DNA from 2 places in the Rhizobium tropici CIAT 899 genome. Region 1 is predicted to be linked to the other one. Evidence: riboswitches for the same ligand, from Rfam matches in the RefSeq annotation. Region 1 holds a riboswitch; the other holds the start of a gene.
What was found. A riboswitch is a leader RNA that binds a small molecule or an ion and turns the genes downstream of it on or off. The one in region 1 is predicted to bind FMN.
Positions count from the first base shown of each region.

Region 1 (4,804 bases):
ATGCATCTTTCCAAATGTCATGAGCGGTGTGCTTTCCGGAGCATTCATCACCCTTGCGATCGTCATGGGCGAATTCACCATGGCATCGCTGCTCAACCGTCCGGCATTCGGGCCCTACATGCAGCTTATGGGCGCCAACAGAGCTTACGAGCCCTCTGCCCTGGCCATCATCGCGCTTGCCGTTACCTGGCTCAGCATGGGCCTCTTGCAGCTCGTTTCCCGTTTCTCAAAATCCGCTCCGATTAAGGCGTAAGGCTTCTCACCATGGCTTTTCTCGAACTCACCCACATCAAGAAGTCCTTCGGCGACATTCACGTCGTCCATGATTTCAATATGCAAATCGAGAAGGGAGAATTCGTCTCCTTCCTCGGGCCGTCGGGCTGCGGCAAGACGACCGTGCTGCGCATGATCGCAGGTTTCGAAACGCCGACCGCCGGCACCCTGTCGATCAATGGCAAGGACCAGCGGGCGCTGAAACCGAACCAGCGCAATATCGGCATGGTCTTCCAGGCCTACGCATTGTTTCCGAACATGACGGTGCATGACAACGTCGCCTTCGGCCTCAAGGTGGCCGGCATGGCGAAGCCCGACATCGACAAGCGCGTCAAGGAGATGCTGGCACTCATCAAGCTCGATCATCTCGCCGGCCGCTATCCATACCAGATGTCCGGAGGCCAGCAGCAGCGCGTGGCGCTCGCCCGCGCTATCGCCGTCAAGCCGCAGGTGCTCCTGCTCGACGAGCCGCTCTCGGCTCTCGACGCCAAGATCCGTATCTCGCTGCGCGAGGAAATCCGCGCCATCCAACAGCAGCTCGGCATCACCACAGTTTTCGTGACGCACGATCAGGAAGAGGCGCTGTCCATCTCCGACCGTATCGTGGTCATGAATGCAGGCCGCGCCGATCAGATCGGCACGCCGTTCGAAATCTACAACAAGCCTGCAACCCGTTTCGTCGCCTCCTTCGTCGGCACGCTGAATCTGATCGAAGGCAAGGTCGTCGATCCCGACAGTAACCGCATCATGATCGGCGATCAGGGTGTGACCCTGAAGCAGTCGGTGACCGCCTACAAGCCGGGCGATACCGTATCGCTTGCCCTGCGTCCGGAAGCTGGTTCGCTGGCGGAATCGGCCAAGGGCGATACCGCCCTCACGGGCGAAGTCTCCTCGGCACATTTCCTGGGCTCGGTCATCCGCACTCGCATGAATGTCGCCGGCAACACGATTTCCTTCGACATGTTCAACAGCCCGGGAATGATGCCTCCGAGTGTTGGTGAGAAGGTGACGCTGCGCTTCGCCTCTTCCGACCTGCTCGTCATTCAGGACTGAGAAAGAGCCCTCCATCACCGTCATTTTGGAAAATTATTCGCAGGCGCCGGGTCAAAAGCCCGGCGTTTTTCTTTGATTTCCATAAGACAAAGCATCTATAGTCCACGCGTTCTCAGGGCGGGGTGCAATTCCCCACCGGCGGTATGGGGAGTTTCCTCGAGCCCGCGAGCGCCTTCCGGATTTCGGAAGGGTCAGCAGATCCGGTGAGATGCCGGAGCCGACGGTATAGTCCGGATGGAAGAGAGCAAGCAGGATCGCACCTCCTCCGCGAGGGGTGCTGCGATGTTGCGTGTTCGCCCAAGGGATATTTGACAACAACCCTTGAAAGGCAAAATTCATGACCATTTCGATTTCCACCCAACCGAGCCGCATTGCGATCATTCGGGCCCGCTGGCACGCCGATATCGTCGATCACTCGGTCGATTCCTTCGTTGCCGAATGGCAGACAGTCGAAGGCGCGCCGCCGATCGATATCTTCGACGTACCCGGGGCGCTTGAAATTCCGCTGCACGCTCAGACGCTTGCCCGCAACGGCCGTTATTCCGCGATTATCGCCACCGCTTTCGTTGTCGACGGTGGCATCTATCGCCATGAATTCGTCGCCAATACGGTTCTCGATGCCATGATGCGCGTCCAGCTCGATACCGGCGTGCCGATCCTGTCGGCAGTCCTGACGCCGCATCACTTCCAGGAATCGGAAGCGCACATCCAGTTCTTCAAGGAACATTTCATCATCAAGGGCCGTGAAGTCGCCAGCGCCTGCCGCCACATCCTGGCGGAGCGCGGCAAGCTGCTGCCCGCCGTCACAGTTTAAGCTTAGCATGGTGGAGGCGCGGCATCTGCCCGCCTCCATGTCCACCAGAGAGGAAGTCAGTGACCGTCCTACGCATCATCCCGAACCTGCCCGCCGCCGATCCTGCCACGGCCCGTCTTTTCTACCACGACCTGCTCGGCCTCGACATCGTCATGGATCACGGCTGGATCCTGACCTTCGCCTCCGAAGCGGCAACTGTGCCGCAGATCAGCGTCGCCAGCGAAGGCGGTTCGGGAACGCTCGTCCCTGACCTTTCCATCGAAGTCGACGATGTCGACACGCTCTATCAGCGTGCCACCTCCATGGGCTTCGGCATATTGTACGACCTCACGGACGAGCCGTGGGGTGTCCGCCGCTTCTATGTCCGCGACCCCTTCGGCAAGGTCGTCAATATCCTCTCCCACCGCTAATTCAAGCTCGCGGAGAGCCTCAAGACTCCCCCGGGCATTCTCACCGCAGATCGAGATTGAATGTGGTGCGCTCGGCCGGCCAAACCGATTCCGAATAGGTGATCGGCACTCCGTCGGTATCCGCATCCACCTTGCGCGTCACCAGCAGCGGGACGGATTTCGGCTGGCGCAGGATCCGCGCTTCGTCGGCCGTCGGCATACGCGCCTCGATCTCCGTCGATAACCGCTCGTAGTCCGTGACACCGTAGCTGGCGAGCGCCGCCGAAATTGTCGGATGCTGTAATCTAGCCTTGTCGAAATCGGGAAAACGTTCGGCAGGATAATAGGAATCGCCCAATTCCACCGGAATGCCGTCGGCCGTCATGACGCCGCGACGATGGATGACCGGCGCGCCGATTGCGATCTTCAGATAGGCCGCGACGGGTTCGGTCGCCGGCACGATCTCGTGAACGAGCAGCTCGCCGCCCGGTTCGAAACCTTGCTCGATCAGATTTTTGTGAAAGCGGGTGCGTTTCGACAGCGTATAGTCGAGCACTCCCCTATGAACGAAAGTCCCTCGCCCCTGTTCGGCGCGGACCAATCCACGCTGCTCCAAGTGCCCCAGTGCCTGGCGCACGGTAAAACGGCTGACGCCGAAACGCTGCATCAACTCCGGCTCGGTCGGCAATTTCGTCCCCGAGGCGAAAGTCCCGGCGGCAATATCGGCCGCCAGGATCTCGCCGATCTGATGCCAGAGGGCGCTGCCGCCCTTTCGGTCGATGGTCTCCATGTCAAACGCGCTTCTCGATACGGAACAACAGCTTGAATTCGGCCGGATAGCTCAATGCATCGAGAATGCTCGGATAATATTTCCGGTCCTTCGATGCATGCACGAAGCCGTCATAGCCGAAACGCTTGACGGATACGTCGAAGCCAGCCGCAACGAAGGTATCGATGTAATCCTGTGGGGACCGATCTTGCATCGGCGCATTGCTGTTGTTGCCGATCAGCTCGAGCCACTTCGGCCAAAGCGGCATTTCATTGTGGCAGCCGGTCACAGCGTAGTAGACACCGCCGTTGCGCAAGGCTTGGAACATCTGTTCCGCATGCTGTTTCAGCTCCGGCAACAGATAGATGACCTCATAGCTGAAAGCGACATCGAAACTATCGGCGAAGGGCGACAGGTCGGTCTCTACATGAAACTGCAGCGGCATGTTGCCTGCGGCTTCGACGGCAGCAGCCACAGACTCCGAAGCAATATCGATACCGACGCCGCGTCGGAACGGCCGCATGGCATAAAGCAGCCGCAGAAAGCCACCTCGATTGCAGCCGAAATCCAGGATCGTCTTCGAGGAAAAATCGCGCTCCGGCACGGTCTCGATGAAATGCCGCCAATAAGGACTATGGGATTCCGCCATTTTCGTATCGCCCTGCGGATCCTTGTGCCAGGTGGCGTAAGTCGTTGCTGCGTTTGCCATGATGTGCTCGCTGTAGGAGTGGACTGAACTTGAGATAGCTCAGCTTCATGACAGTCACGTGAATTCATCCGGACGACTGGAGTATTTATCTGGTACTTCATGCCAATCGCGATCCCTCTACTGCTCGCAATCCACCATCCATTGCACGCCGAACCGATCCGTCAGCTTGCCGTAGTAGCTGCCCCAAGGCTGAACGGCGAGCGGTGTCGTCACCCTGCCGCCTTCAGCCAATCGGGCAAAAATCCTGTCGGTACTCTCTCGGTCATCCACCATGAGCATATGAGCGGAACCTCGCATCGGCTCGGCATCATGATTGTCAGAGGCGAAGAACAAGACGCCTGGTCCCTCAAAGCGAGCGTGCATTACTCTGCCCCGCATCGCTTCGTTGGCAAGCGGTATCCCTTCCGTACCGTGACGGATCAACAGCGTCACTCGGCCCAGCCCGCAGGCCGTATAGAATGCGAGGGCTTCGTCGCAATGCGTCGTAAAAAACAGATAATTAGCGAGTTGCATTTCCTGCCTCCCTTGTTGTCGAACGAGCGGCCCACTCGGCCGCCCGTATTGATGCCAACTACCTCGTCTCAAGCGCGATGAGCTTGGATCTCAGGCGCTCCAGCGCTCGCAATGGCATTGACCAGATCGGCATTGTTGTAGCTTTGCCCCGCAATGCCCCAGGCACCTTCAGGCGCATAGACTATATTCGACCAGATATGCTCACGCTTGACCCGCCCTTCGGCCGCCCGCTCGACGATATCGGTCGCCCTTGCAATGAAAGCGCGCTTGGCTTCGGCGGTCGC
Region 1 covers NC_020059.1:2,347,116-2,351,919, forward strand. The annotation lists gene RTCIAT899_RS11435 (ABC transporter permease) at 1-253, shown strand, start outside; gene RTCIAT899_RS11440 (ABC transporter ATP-binding protein) at 265-1,326, shown strand; FMN riboswitch at 1,431-1,576, shown strand; gene RTCIAT899_RS11445 (6,7-dimethyl-8-ribityllumazine synthase) at 1,664-2,140, shown strand; gene RTCIAT899_RS11450 (VOC family protein) at 2,200-2,550, shown strand; gene phnF (phosphonate metabolism transcriptional regulator PhnF) at 2,591-3,319, opposite strand; gene RTCIAT899_RS11460 (class I SAM-dependent methyltransferase) at 3,321-4,007, opposite strand; gene RTCIAT899_RS11465 (VOC family protein) at 4,125-4,520, opposite strand; gene RTCIAT899_RS11470 (tautomerase family protein) at 4,589-4,804, opposite strand, start outside.

Region 2 (4,804 bases), on a different replicon from region 1:
TTGGGCAATCGGGACAGGCCTGGTGCCGACCTCCGAGCAAATTGAGGAGGTCCATTCAGCGATCCGGCGCTTGCTGGAAGAACGGATGGGCCGGGATGGAAGCTTGGTCAAAATCCTCTATGGCGGCTCGGTCAAGGCGTCGAATGCGCCGGCAATCTTCGGCCTGAGTAACGTGAACGGGGCACTCGTCGGCGGCGCCTCTTTGAAGGCATCGGAATTTGCCGGGATCATTTCTGCAGCAGGTTGAGCGAGAAGGCTCAGATGCCGTCGGCGTGCCGATGGCGCCTTGAAAGGAAAAAAATGCAACGCTTTGAGAAGAAGACCGTGGTCATAACGGGTGCCAGCCGCGGCATCGGTGCGGCCATCGCCAAGCGCTTCGCGCGCGAAGGCGCCAATCTCGTGGTCTCAGCCAACGAAGAAAGCGTCCATGGTGTGGCCGAACAGATCAAGGTTGACGGCGGGAAGTCCGTCTCTTTCGTCGGTGACGTTACCGACAAGGCAAGTGTCAAGGCGCTTTATGATGCCGCCGAACAGGCCTTCGGTAGCGTCGACGTCTCGATACAGAATGCAGGTGTCATCACCATTGCTCGCATCGAGGAGATGAGCGAGAGCGAGTGGGACAAGGTCATGGCGGTGAATACAAAGGGCGTCTTTCTCTGCGCCCAGGAAGCAATTGCCCGCATGCGCAAGCATGGCCGCGGCGGCCGTATCATCAACACGGCTTCCGGCCAGGCGCGAGACGGCTTCATCTACACGCCGCATTATGCGGCATCCAAGATGGGGGTCGTGGGCATCACGCAAAGCCTCGCCAAGGAAGTCGCCATCGAGAATATCACCGTCAATGCGTTTTGCCCCGGGATCATCGAGACCGACATGTGGGCCTACAACGACCAGGCTTGGGGCAAGCTGCTCGGCAATTACGGCCCGGGTGAACTGATGAGGGAATGGGTCGATGGCATCCCGATGAAGCGAGCGGGCTCCGGCGAGGATGTCGCCGGCCTTGTCACCTTTCTTGCAAGCGACGACGCTGCCTATATCACCGGCCAGACCATCAATGTCGATGGCGGCTTGATCATGTCGTAAAAACGAGCCGAACAGACTGTTCAGCGTTTCAAGTGATTGAAATGCGGCCGAATGCTGAAACCCCTCTTGCGATTCCGGCTGCCGATCGCCTATGTTTCAGATGTTCTCAGGGCGGGGTGTAATTCCCCACCGGCGGTATCGAGGAAACTCGGAGCCCGCGAGCGCCTCCGTCGAAGCGGAGGGTCAGCAGATCCGGTGAGATGCCGGAGCCGACGGTCATAGTCCGGATGGAAGAGAGCAATGTTGCAACGCCATGCTTCGTGGCGTGTTCGCATCCTTGTTCGCCCAAGGGAAAACGGTGGCTGAGAAATCGGCCATGGATGCCGCCGAAGCGGCGAACCCTTGAAAGGCAGAAGACATGGCAATTGCCAAAATTGAAGATGCAATTGAAGCGATAGCGCGCGGAGATATTGTCGTTGTTGTCGACGACCGCGACCGTGAGAATGAAGGCGATCTGGTCATCGCTTCCGACGCGATCAGCGCCAAGGCCATCGCATTCATGATGAACCATGCGCGTGGATTGATCTGTGTCGCGATGAAGGGAGAGCGCCTCGATGAGCTCGATATCCCGCTTATGGTTCCCCGCAATACCGAAATGCTGAAGACCGCCTTCACTGTCTCGGTTGACTATATTCCGGAAACCACAACGGGCATTTCTGCCGCCGACCGTGCAGCCACCGTCCGCGCTCTCGTCACGCCGGGAACAAAGCCTGACGATTTTGCTCGTCCCGGCCACATCTTCCCGCTGCGCGCCCATCCTGAAGGTGTGCTCGGCCGGCCGGGTCACACGGAAGCAGCCGTCGATCTCGCACGACTTGCAGGACTGACCGCGTCCGGCGTGATCTGCGAGGTTGCCAATGACGATGGCACCATGGCCCGTCTTCCCGAGCTGGAAGCTTTCGCCGAGCGACATGGCCTTCATCTCATTACGATCGAAGATCTTATTTCCTATCAGCGGCTGGCACCGACGATCAAGGCAGCTTAAGTCGCTCTTTTGACCACGACAGCTCCGCGGAAACCAAATTTGCCAATCGCGTCATCGCGATTGGTCGGCTCCGGCTGATCATTCAAATTCGCAGGGGAAGAACTTCAAATACCGGTAGCGGCGTTGTCACGTTGTTTGAAAGGTGGCCGCTTGACATATCGGTCCTGATCAACCGCTCTCCACAACCAGCTTTTCTGACCGTTGATGCGTGCCACGACCTCAGCGAGGTGCCAGACATCGCCTTTCGTGGGCGCCTTGTGGCGTATGCGGCGCGCATAATCAGGGCCGAGCTTTCGGCACCATCGGGGGATCGTCTCGTAGGAAACGGCGATCCCGCGATCGAACAGCATTTCCTCAACATCGCGCAGGCTCAGATTGAAGCGGAAGTAGAGCCAAACAGCACGGGCTACGATTTCGATCGGGCAGCGGTGGTTCCTGGAGGTCGGTTCACTCACGGTCATGGGCGCGCTGCTACCTCAATTTCCTTCCCGCTCAATCACGTGCAGCCCCTCAATGGCCGTGCCCGTAACAGTCGTGCCATTGCTTGGATTTGTGCCGGTTTCATAATGGAGAACGAAATCATGCTAGCTTACCTCTTCTATCTTCCGCGACCAGAAGGTGCGCGTTGCACTGAAGCGCAACTGAGTATGAAATTTGAGCAATATCGGAAGAGTGCAGGCGAGCTTGCGAGGTGGATAGAGTCAATTTCGGTGGTATCTCGGGCGAGGTGTGAGAAGGCTTTCTGATCTGAATTGCCGATTAAGCTTTTGAATTATTTTAATAAAATCTAATTATGGTTCGCCACGTTTTCTGGGATGCCCTCCGCTCGGAGGATACGGATGGGTAGTGACGGCATGTAGCCGCGAGCAGGTGACGGACCACCAAGTACGGTCGCAAGCACCCCCGGCATCGCCGTCAGCCAAGCCGCGCCAATGGCCGTTGCCTCACCTGGCGTCACTGTTTGCCGAGCACTTCGTCCTCATAAAGCTGATCCATGCTGAGGGACGCGACCTCGGCAAATGCCGTCTGGTTGCGGACGCGGCCGCCGCTGAGGATGACAACGTCGTCGCAGAAGGAGATCGTGCTGCGATGATGGCTGATCACGATCGTCGTGCGACGACCGGCTCGCAATTTCAGCGTCTCGACAATGGCAGCTTCCGACAATCCATCCATGGCGTTGGTCGCTTCGTCCAGAATGAGAATATCGGGATCGCGAACGAGCGCCCTTGCGAGAGCTATTCGCTGGCGCTGTCCGGCCGAAAGGCTCGCGCCCCTGTAGCCGACGAGTGTTGCGTATCCGTCAGGCAGTTTTTCGATGAATTCATGCGCTTCGGCAAGTCTGGCGGCCTCTTCCGCCTCAGCGTGCGAGGTATGCTGCCCATAGGCGATGTTTTCGAAAATGGTGCCGTCGACCAGTTCCAGGTCCTGGCTGGCAAGCGCGAGCCGGTTTCGCCATTGCGTGGGATCGATGCGGCTGAGCGGCAATCCATCGATCAGGATCTCGCCTTCGTCAGGTTCGACAAAACGGCAAAGGAGGTTCACGATCGTCGTCTTTCCCGCTCCCGATCGGCCGATCAGGGCAGTGGAGCGACCATGGCCAATTTCGAAACTGGTGGATCGCAGCACCACCGGACGTGCGGCGGAGCCAGGATATCGAAAGCTCACCTTGTCGAATTTTATCTCGCGGTTCAGTCGGGGAGCTGGCAGATCTCCCGCCGGCGGGGGTGGCTTGCCGGAGGCATCCAGCAGCCAGCGGACTTCCTCCAGCGAACCGCTCCAGCCTTGCACCTGGCTCCATGCCTGCTGCAGAGCGCGCACATGCGGCTGCAGCCTGTAGAGCAAGACGACGAAGGCGACGATGATGGGAAAACTGACGTCAAACGACCAGGCGCTGACGACGACCGCGAGGAAAAGTGCGGAATGCAGCACCTCCGTCAGCGGCGGCAGCGCGCCTTGGCGAGTCTGCAGAATAAAGCCCGCCTTTCTCACCGCATTCGATGCGCCGTCGAACACGGCCTTTTCGCGCTTCTCCTGGCCGAAAATCCGGATCAGCCGTCCGGCATGAACGAGATGCAGCATTCTGCCGGCAAGTTCATTGTTAGAGGAAGTGACCGTGCGGCTCGGCATCTTCAGGCCGGCGGAGAGGCCGGCATGCGCGGCCTGGACGAGGATGAGGCCGAGCGCGACGCAAAGCGTCATCTGCCAGGACAGCAGCAGCAGAAAGTCAAGAAGAATGACAGTCGCCGATGCATTGACCATCGCCCCAAGCACCGTCTGTATGGCATCCGATGCCCGCCAGGATTCGTTGGAGATGATGTTGAGCAGCCGGCCTGGGCTTTGCTGCAGGAAGAAAGGATATCCGATCTTCAGGAGCCGATCGGCAAGCGCGCTGCGGATCGCGTGGCCGGCCTTGCCGTGTATGAAGTTGGTCAGTGCCGTATTGGCGAAGGCGAGGATGTTCTTGAGCGTGATCAGCGCCAGAATGCAGGCGGCAATCACCATCATCCGCTGTCGGTCGTCCAGACCGGATCCGACTTGCTGGAAGAGAGCGGAAAACCCGCTCAGCCCAGTCGAAGCCTTTTCGCCTCCGATGATGCTGAGCATCGGAATGATGAGGCCGATGCCGGTGCCTTCGAGTACGGCGCTGATCAGGCCGAGAATGACGACGACAGGCATGAGCCGGATCTGTCGGCCAAGCGCCTGCCGTAGGAGCTGCAAACCTGGCAGGAGGAGTTT
Region 2 covers NC_020062.1:1,365,186-1,369,989, reverse strand. The annotation lists gene tpiA (triose-phosphate isomerase) at 1-247, shown strand, start outside; gene RTCIAT899_RS28380 (glucose 1-dehydrogenase) at 301-1,083, shown strand; FMN riboswitch at 1,182-1,326, shown strand; gene ribB (3,4-dihydroxy-2-butanone-4-phosphate synthase) at 1,442-2,068, shown strand; partial or broken gene RTCIAT899_RS28370 (IS6 family transposase) at 2,221-2,529, opposite strand; gene RTCIAT899_RS28365 (ABC transporter ATP-binding protein) at 3,023-4,804, opposite strand, start outside; gene RTCIAT899_RS28360 (glycosyltransferase family 2 protein) at 4,804-4,804, opposite strand, start outside.
Region 2: linked by a shared signal. The riboswitch ahead of ribB (3,4-dihydroxy-2-butanone-4-phosphate synthase) and the one ahead of RTCIAT899_RS11445 (6,7-dimethyl-8-ribityllumazine synthase) in region 1 are both predicted to bind FMN.